Regions from separate parts of the Sphaerimonospora mesophila genome, predicted to be linked through region 1. Evidence: predicted binding sites of a transcription regulator. Region 1 holds the regulator's gene; each other region holds the start of a gene.

Region 1 (3,251 bases):
CGCCGCAGAGCGGGGACCGGTTCGGCCCCCGTCACCCTTCGGCGCCGGTTCGCGCCGCCCTGAGCTGCTCGATCTCCGTCTCGAAGTCGGCGAGCGTCTCGAATCCCCGATAGACGGAGGCGAAGCGCAGGTAGGCGACCTCGTCGAGGTCCCGCAGCGGGCCCAGGATGGCCAGTCCCACCTCGTGCGAGGGGATCTCGGCCGCTCCCGTGGCCCGGATCGTCTCCTCCACCCGCTGCCCGAGCTTGGCGAGGGAATCCTCGCCGACCGGCCGCCCCTGGCAGGCCCGCCGTACCCCCGCGATCACCTTGTCGCGTGAGAACGGTTCGGTGACCCCGCTACGCTTGCTCACCATCAACAGCACGGTCTCCTGAGTGGTGAACCTGCGCCCGCATTGGGGGCAGGAGCGCCTCCGTCGGATGGCCGCTCCGTCCTCGGTCGACCGGCTGTCGATGACCCGCGTGTCCGGATGACGACAGAACGGGCAGTACACGCCATCGCCTCCCTCAACGCGTCTCTTGACACGGCGAAGCACGAAAACCACAGGTCTGAAACCATGGGTTTGACCACAAGGTCTAGGGAACTTACACCGATGTGACTACTAGATGTTGTGGTCCAACCGTAGGAGCGCCCGACCTTGAACGCAAGTTGGGAGCCGCAGCGGGAGAGAAGTTCCCTGTTCACCCGGCGTGTCGCGACCGGCCTCCCGGCAGGGCGCTCGACGGGACCCTCATCGGACCTCACCACCGAACCCCGACAGATGCCGCGGTCCGCGCGACACGAACCACGACACGAGCCGCGACACGAGCCGCGACACAGGCAGCGACACAGGCGGCGGCCTGAACGGGGACCCGGGCGGGGGCACGGACGGAGGCACAGGCGGGAGCACGGACCAGGATGCGGCCGGCGATATGTACGGTCCGGTGTTCCAGAGCGTGAAGGCTCTGGGTTCATGCCGGAAATCACGGCGCCCTTTTCTCGATCGGCGACATCACGTGCACACTCCACCGAATCCCCATAAGGAGAAAAATCTGGAAAGTCGAACACGATGTCGATCGAACTCCCGTACGATGTGATGGAACGCCAGGATCTGCGATTTAACGGAAAATCGAACAATTGTTTGAAGATGATCTTGAATCGCGGTACGGTCACCCTGAGGAGTGCGGAAACCCTGCGCGACGCGGGGAACACGGAGCGACACGTAACGACACGAAGCGACGCGGCGCCGGTGGCCTGGCGTCCAAGACAAGTGATACAGGAAACAGGGATTGAGAGGTGGCATCGTGAGTGACCGAAGCGCCAAGGCGGATGACGCCGGCGACCTCGCGGTTCGCAGGCGTGACGCGCTTGGCCTCACCCCGAGGCAGCGCAAGATCCTTGAGGTGATCCGGGATTCGGTCCAACAGCGCGGCTATCCGCCGTCGATGCGGGAGATCGGAGAAGCGGTCCACCTCACCAGCACCTCCAGCGTGTCACACCAGCTCACGGCGCTTCAGCGTAAGGGGTACCTGCGCCGTGACCCGCACCGCCCCAGGGCCCTGGAGGTCCGGCTGCCCGGCGAGCCGGTCCTGTGGGTCGACCCGGACGCTCAGCAGGAGGAGGGCGGCTACAGCCGTCCCACCGCCGCCTTCGTGCCGCTCGTCGGCCGGATCGCCGCGGGTGGACCGATCCTGGCCGAACAGAGCATCGAAGACGTGTTCGCGCTGCCCAAGCAGCTCGTCGGCGAGGGCACGCTGTTCCTGCTCCAGGTCTCGGGTGACTCGATGATCGAGGCGGCGATCGCCGACGGCGACTGGGTCGTCGTACGGCAGCAGCCGGTCGCGGACAACGGCGACATCGTGGCCGCGATGATCGACGGTGAGGCCACGGTCAAGACGTTCAAGCGCAAGGACGGGCATGTGTGGCTGATGCCGCACAACCCCAACTACGAGCCGATCCCCGGCGACGAGGCGACCGTCCTCGGCAAGGTCACCGCGGTCCTGCGCAAGCTCTGACACGCACATTCAAGTCTGGCGGCTCCGCGGTCGGCTGTACCGCGGAGCCACAGATTAAGGTGGTTCGGTGACTTATGAGAGTGATGTTCGGAATGAACTGAATTCGCTCACGTTGACCGCCTGCCGAGCCCGTGACGGGATCAAGTGGGCGGCCGTCCCCCCGGATGTGATCCCCTCCTGGGTCGCCGACATGGACTTTCCGATCGCCCCCGTGATCAGGGAGACCATCGCGCGCCGCGCCGCCGCCGACCTCGGCTACCCCACCTGGCTGGAGCAGCCCGGCTGCGGTCCGCTGGCGGAGGCGTTCGCCGAACGCATGGCGAACCGGTACGACTGGCACCCCGATCCCGGTCAGGTGCGGACGTACACGGACCTCAATCAGGCACTGCAGGTGCTGCTGCAGTTGACGACCCGGCCCGGCGACCCGATCGCGCTGCACACGCCGGCCTACAACTCGTTCCTCGACACGCTCCGGGACATGGACAGGCGGATGCTGCCGATCCCGATCGGGCCGGACGGGCGGTTCGAGGTGCCGGCCGAGCCCGCGCCCGTACTGCTCCTGATCAATCCGCAGAATCCCGCGGGGCGCGTCTTCACCCGCTCGGAACTGGACGCGCTGGCCGAGTACGCGGAGCGCCACGACGCACTCGTGATCTCGGACGAGATCCACGCCGATCTCGTCTACTCCCCCGGGCGCCACATCCCCTTCGCCACGATCCTGCCCGATCGCACGGTCACGCTCGCGTCGGCGTCGAAGGCCTTCAACATGGGGGGGATACGCTGCGCGGTCGCGCATATCGGGGCGCGAGCCGTACGGGCGGCCCTGGACGGCCAGCCTCCGCACATCTACGGCGCGCCGGGCGTGCTGGACGTCGAGGCGTCGGTCGCCGCCTGGCGGCACGGCGACCCCTGGCTGGAGGAGATCCTGCTGATCCTCGACCGCAATCGCCGGTTGATCGCAAAACGGCTTCCCGCCGAGGTCGGCTACCGGATGCCGGAGGGGACCTACCTCGCGTGGCTGGACCTGTCCGCTTACGGGCCGCCGGTGGCGGCGGACACCGCCGGTTTCCTTGAGCGGGAGGCCCGGGTCAAGCTCGGCCCGGGCCCCCTCTACGGCGGCGGCGGCGCCTTCGTCCGTCTCAACTTCGCGACGTCGGAGGAGATCCTGGAGGAGATCCTGGCCAGGATCTCCTCCGCGCTCGGCGCACAGCGCTGAGCCGAGCGCCCGGGCCGGGGTCACAGGGTCGGGGTGACAGG
Region 2 (3,251 bases), on a different contig from region 1:
CGGCGTCCTGTTCACCGGCGGCGACCCGATGATCATGAGAGCGCCGGTGCTGAGCAGGTACGTCGAGCCGCTGCTGGAGCTGGAGCAGCTCGAGGCCATCCGGATCGGCACCAAGTCCCTGGCCTACTGGCCGTACAAGTTCGTCACCGACCCCGACGCCGACGAGATGCTGCGCCTGTTCGAGAAGGTGGTGCGGTCGGGCAAGAACCTCGCCTTCATGGCGCACTTCACCCACCCCCGGGAGCTGGAGTCCCCGGTTGTGGCCGAGGCGGTGCGCCGGATTCACGACACCGGCGCGATCATCCGCACCCAGGCTCCGCTGATCCGCTCGATCAACGACGATCCGGTGCTGTGGGAGAGCATGTGGCGGCAGCAGACCCGCATGGGGATGGTCCCCTACTACATGTTCGTCGAGCGTGACACCGGCCCGCAGGACTACTTCGCGGTGCCGCTCGCCCGCGCCTACGAGATCTTCCGGGACGCCTACCGGAACGTCTCCGGCCTGGCCCGGACCGTACGCGGCCCCTCCATGTCGGCCACCCCGGGCAAGGTCTGCGTCGACGGCGTCGTGGAGCTGTTCGGCGAGAAGGCCTTCGCGCTGCACTTCATCCAGTGCCGGGACTCCGACCTGGTCAACCGGCCCTTCTATGCCAAGTACGACCCCGAGGCGATCTGGCTGGACGACCTCAGGCCCGCCTTCGCCGACCGGTTCCCCTTCGAGCATCTGCGGTCCGTGGAGGATCCGGCCTGACGAGCGGTCGGCCCGATCTCACGGCGGACGGCCGGGCCCGGCCGGAGAAACGACCGGCCGGGCCCGGCGCCGCCGTACGACGACCGGCTTCAGGCTCCTCTGCCACGTCCGGCCGCGCCGATCGCCTCGACGACGAGCCAGGCGTTGGCGGACGGATTACGCCCCTTGCGGTCCGGCCGATCATGATCCGGATCCGCCCGTCGCGCACGTTTCCCCGCCACCTTGTGCTCTCCGTACGGAAAATCCCCGGCAGATGCTTGTCATACCGAGGAAGGTGGCCGGTGATCTTACGCTGGACCTCGGCTCGATTCGTCGCCGACGCGTAGTCCTGGAAGTGGTAGAGCACCCATAGCTCGAAACAGGGTAACGAGACGATGACGTTCACCTTGTTACGACGGCTGTTGTGAGTGCCGTGTCCAGGGTCGTGTGCTCATCGACATCGACCAATCCGGCGCGACCAGCCTCTAATTCAATCACGCCCCCGTCTGCGAAGGAACTTTCCGTAACTCGCCCTGAGAGTGTCGGGAACCTGCCGAGGCGCCGATCCGGCCTCGAGGTGTGACGACTTGCGTTCGCGCTGCTGGGAACGTATGTTCGAGGTAGCGGCGAGTGAGTTCGCCGATCGATCCGCCCGCCTTCCCCCGGGTGGCCCGGAGCCACAGGGAGAAGGGTCTTGAGCAGGCTTTACGGCGATCCGATCGAGGTGTGGATCAGGGACGGGCAGCCCGTCCAGTTCGTCTGGCGTGATCGGCTCTACGCCATCCGCGAGGTGCAGGACCACTGGGTGGTCGCCCGCGAGTGGTGGAAGACCTCCGACAGCGACCCCGGCGAGCGGCGGTTCTGGCGGGTGGTGGCCGCCACCGGCCGGGAGAGCGGGACCTATGAGCTGCGTTTCGACACCGCCGGCGGTGATTGGCTCCTGTTGAGGGCATGGGACTGATGAGAACGTTCCGGTCTCGAGACGAGGTGGGAGGGCCCTGATGGCCCCCTTCATCCACCTGCACACGGCCTCTGCCTACTCTCTCAGGTACGGCACCGCGTTTCCGGACGCCCTCGCGGGGCGGGCGGCCGAGCATGGCATGGACATGCTCGCGCTGACCGACCGCGACGGCCTCTACGGCGCGATCAAGCACGTCCAGGCGTGTCACGACAGGGGCATCGCCCCGATCGTCGGTGTCGACCTCGTCCTCTGCGACGGCCATGCCGTACACGGCGTGGACAGCGGGGTGCACGGCGCGGAGCGGGGGAAACGCGCCGGATCGGCCGGGCACGGCGAGCCGCCCCGGGTCGTCGTGCTGGCCCGCTCCGATGGCTGGGCGGCGCTGTGCCGTCTGGTCACGGCCGCCCATCAGGTGGGGGAGCGCGGCGAGCCGTACGTCACGCCGGAGCTGGTGGCGGAGCACGCCGTGAGCACGGGCGGCGGGCCGCGGCTCACGGTGCTGCTCGGCCCCCGTTCCGACGTCGGCCGTGCGGTGGCGGAACGCCGCGACGACCGGGCACGCGCGCTGCTGGACGCCTGGCGCTCGGCCGTGCCCGACGTCGTGGTCGAGGTGACCGATCTGTACGGCTACCGCGACGCGAACACCGCGACCCGCATGCTCGGCCTGGCCCGCTCGATGGGCGTGCCCGCCGTGCTGACCAACGAGGTCCGCCACCTGCACGCGGCCGACCATCAGGTCGGCGACGTGCTCGACGCGGCACGCCGGCTCGTGCCGCTCCACCCGAGGCACGTCGAGCATCCCACCGCGCACGCCTACCTCAAGGACGGCCGCGAGATGGCACGGGTGGCCGTCCGGATCTGCGGCGGCGACCTCGACCTGGCCGAGCGGCTGCTGGCGCAGACGCGGCGGGTCGCCGAGCGGTGCGCGCTCGACCCCGTCGAGATCGTCCCGCTCCTCGACGCCGAGGACCCCCGGCTCCACCTGCCCGAGATCGGCGAGGACCCGGTGCCGCTGCTGCGCAGCCGCTGCGAGGACGGCCTGAACCGCCGGGGTCTGGACCGTACGGCGGACGCGCGGCACCGGCTCGCCGCCGAGTTGGCGATCATCGAGAAGAAGCGGCTGTCCGGATATTTCATCACTGTCGCCGACATCACGGAACTGATCCGTTCGATGGGCGTCCGCTGCGCCATCCGCGGCTCGGGGGCGGGCAGCCTGGTCAACTATCTGATCGGCATCGGCGACGTGAACCCGCTCGAACACGGCCTGCTGATGGAGCGTTTCCTGTCCGAGGGACGCCGCGGCCTGCCCGACATCGACATCGACGTGGAGTCCGCACGCCGTCTCGACTGCTATCGCGCGATCCTCGGCCGGTACGGCGAGGCCGGCGTGGCCTGCGTCTCGATGATGGAGACCTATCGGGCCCGCAGCGCCATCCGGGACGTCGGGGCCGCAATGGGCCTGCCCCCGCACGAGATCGACGTCATCGCCAAGGCGTTCCCGCACGTCCGGGCCAGGCAGATCCGCGCCGCGCTGTCCGATCTGCCCGAGCTGCGCGACAG
Region 3 (3,251 bases), on a different contig from region 1:
CGGTGAGCGTGACGACCGCGTCGAGCCTGCCGTACCCGCGGGTGATCCGGGAGCGCACCGACGGCGGGTGTCCGGAGAGATTGCCGTGTTCCTGCCCGATGGCGATGATCTCCGGCGGGGCGAACCTGGCGGCGATCAGGTTGAGGCCGGGCCGGGTGCCGATGAGCACGCCCCTGCGCCGTGACCGGATGTAGCGGACCAGCTTGAGGTCGGTCCCCAGGGTGAACGAGTGATAGGCCGCCTCGTCCCCGGGGACCAGCCTGCTCGGGAGGCGGGACAGCAGGCCCCGGCGCCGGGACACCCGGTCGTCCAGGTAGCGGATGCGGACACCGGGGGGCACCTGGAAGAACGGCTCCTCGCGAGTCCGGACCACGCTGACGATCTCGACATCATGGTCGCGGGCCAGGTGCCCGGCGAGGTTGAAGACCGTGCGGATGGTTCCGCCCATGCCGTTGGCGTGCAGCAGCAGAATGCGCACCTCGTGGTCGTCCGGCGGCGGCGCGGAGCGGGAACGCCGCCGGTCACGTGCCTCGATCGCCTTCACCAGCGCCCGGGCGGCGGCGCGGCGCACGGAGAAGCGGCGTAGTAAAGACAAGACATGCCCCGTTCATGTCGGCTGAAGATCCCCTCTTCCCTGGGACGCATCCGACAGCTCCCGAGGTTTGCGTGATTCAGATCACATCGCCTCGGGCGGCGATCGCGGCGGGTCGCCCGGGCGGGGCCTCGCCGCGCCGTGTCACAGGAGCGTCAGCTGCTCGGGACCGGGGCGGTGCGGTGGCGAGGGCCGGTCGCCGTGGGTCTGATCGCGGTGGGCCTGGGCGCCGGGGGAGTGGTGGCGGGGGGTGATGCGCCGGGCATCGCGCGGGGTGGCGCGGCCGATCCCGTGGCGCTCGGCGAGCTCGGCCACCTGCCGGCTGATCCGCTCCTGGTAGGCCCTGGGAGCGTACGCGCCCCTGCCGTACAGCTCCAGGTAACGGGGGACGAGCCGGGGGTGCTCGCGCGACAGCCAGGCCAGGAACCATTCGCGGGCGCCGGGGCGCAGGTGCAGCACGATCGGGGTGACGTGTGTGGCGCCGGCCTCCGCGATCCGCCGGACGGTGTCGGACAACATGGCGGGGGAGTCGGCGAGGTAGGGGAGGATCGGGGCCATCAGCACGCCGCACCGGACGCCGTGGTCGTTGAGCGTGGCGCAGACCTCCAGCCGCTTGCGCGGATGCGGCGTGCCCGGTTCGACCTGCCGCCACAGGGCCTCGTCGACGAAGCCGACCGAGACGGCGGTGCCGACGTCGGTCACCTCGGCGGCCTGGGTGAGCAGGTCGAGGTCGCGCAGGATCAGCGAGCCCTTGGTCAGGATGGAGAAGGGGTTGGCCGCGTCCCGCAGCGCGGCGAGGATGCCGCGCATCAGGCGGTAGCGGCCCTCCGCCCGCTGGTAGCAGTCGACGTTCGTGCCCATGGCGATGTGCTGTCCGGCCCACCTGGGTGCGGCCAGTTCCTTGCGGACGAGCTCGGCCGCGTTCACCTTCACGACGATCCTGGAGTCGAAGTCCAGCCCCGCGTCCAGATCCAGATATTCATGCGTTTTCCGGGCAAAACAGTAGACGCAGGCATGGCTGCAGCCGCGATAGGGATTGATCGTCCACTCGAACGGAACGCGGCTCGCGCCGGGGACGCGATTGATGATCGAGCGCGCGTGGATCTCATAGAACGTGACGCCCTGGAACCCCGGGGTGTCGAACGTCCTGGCGACCGCGCCGCGCGCGATCAGCGGCACGGCCTCGCCGTCCCGCTGATCGGAACGTTCCAGACCGTCGCCGCGTCGCTCGTCAGATCCTTGATCGTCAAGGCGTAGGTTGTCCCAGCGCACGACTCCATTAGAACAAGATTTCGAGCCCGATCGCAAGTTTCAACGCGAGGCAAATAGCGGCCCTGGAAACGGCTAACGATCTTGATCGATGGGCAGAAAGTCGGCACACACCTCGCGTTCTGGAGAGTTGCGCCATGGCCTGGTCGCAGGACGAAGAGCGAATGCTTGCGATGATCGAGCGGCACCTCACCGACGAAGACCCCAAGTTGGCTGCCAGGATCGAGTCCTTCAACCAGCGGGTGGAACGGAGGGAGCACGGCGCCCGGCGACGGTCGGCCGATCCGTCCGCCGACGGGGCCGGGAGCCACTGGCCCCGCCGATCCACCGTGATCATCACGTTGAGCTGGGTGCTGATCGTGGTGCTGATCACGGCCCTGCTGATCATGGCGCTCCAGCACAACGCGGCCGCCCTCGCGGGATGACCCGCCGACCGCGGCGACCGGTTTCCGCCGGCGTTCGTCGTCGAGGGGGACGAGTTCTCGTCGGTGATGATCGCGGGGCGTCGCCGAGATCACGGACACGGCGGGCGGTGACCTCGGCCACGCCCCTCTCGTGGACGACGGCCCCGGAGAACGTACCGGTCTATCCGAGGGCCCTGAGGAAGGCGGCCGCGACGGGAGCGGCGACCGCGCCGCCTCCACCACCGCCCTCGACCACGACGGCGAAGGCGAGATCGCCCCGGTAGCCGGCGAACCAGGCGTGCGAGTCGAGCTTGGGACCGGTGCCGAACTCGGCGGTGCCGGTCTTGCCGGCGGTCCCGGACGGCAGCCTGGCGCCGCGCGCGGTGCCCTTGGTCACGACCGCCTTCATCATCGAACGGAGCTGCTCGGCGACCCCGCCGGGCAGCGGCTTGGGCGAGGACTTCTGCTTGAGGGACGGCACCAGCGTGGGCGGACGCCACGACCCGTCGGCGATCGCCGCGGCCACCCCCGCCATCACCAGCGGGCTCGCGGTGATCCTGCCCTGGCCGAAGGACTCGGCCGCGAGCTCGGCGTCGCTGGTGGCCTTGGGCATGCTGCCCTTCGTCGCCGGCACGCCGATGTCCAGCGGCTGGTTGAACCCGAAGTCGCCCGCCAGGTCGTACAGCTTCTGCGCGCCGAGCTTGGCGGCGGCCAGCGGCGCGAACGTCGTGTTGCACGAGTGGGCGTAGGAGTCGAGGAACGACAGCGACCCGAACGCCTCGTGGTCGGAATTGCGGATCTTCAGGCCGCCGACGTTCGCCTCACGGGGGCAGCTCACCGTCGACGACGGGGTGAGGCCGGCGGCCAGCAGCCCCGCCGCCGTGACGGCCTTGAACGTCGACCCCGGCGGATAGCGGCCGTCCAGCGCCCGGTTGAAGCCGCCCTTGTTGTTGACGACGGCGAGGATCTCACCGGTCGAGGGCCGG

Evidence for each region. The regulator LexA, encoded in region 1, represses DNA repair genes until DNA is damaged. The targets are predictions, from matches to a motif close to TCGAACANNTGTTCGA.
Region 2: a site for LexA is predicted at 1,334-1,349, ahead of AP234_RS00485 (DUF6504 family protein). Genes of this name have one in related genera too.
Region 3: a site for LexA is predicted at 1,873-1,888, ahead of AP234_RS06075 (Rv2578c family radical SAM protein). Genes of this name have one in related genera too.

The regions. Positions count from the first base shown of each region.
Region 1 covers NZ_BCBX01000039.1:197,405-200,655, forward strand. The annotation lists gene nrdR (transcriptional regulator NrdR) at 32-493, opposite strand; gene lexA (transcriptional repressor LexA) at 1,281-1,994, shown strand; gene AP234_RS21230 (aminotransferase class I/II-fold pyridoxal phosphate-dependent enzyme) at 2,107-3,210, shown strand.
Region 2 covers NZ_BCBX01000030.1:75,361-78,611, reverse strand. The annotation lists gene AP234_RS00490 (KamA family radical SAM protein) at 1-751, shown strand, start outside; partial or broken gene AP234_RS39345 (RloB domain-containing protein) at 687-1,142, opposite strand; gene AP234_RS00485 (DUF6504 family protein) at 1,425-1,691, shown strand; gene AP234_RS00480 (DNA polymerase III subunit alpha) at 1,732-3,251, shown strand, end outside.
Region 3 covers NZ_BCBX01000031.1:360,489-363,739, reverse strand. The annotation lists gene AP234_RS06080 (glycosyltransferase family 4 protein) at 1-595, opposite strand, end outside; gene AP234_RS06075 (Rv2578c family radical SAM protein) at 737-1,864, opposite strand; gene AP234_RS06070 (DUF3040 domain-containing protein) at 1,999-2,286, shown strand; gene AP234_RS06065 (penicillin-binding transpeptidase domain-containing protein) at 2,447-3,251, opposite strand, start outside.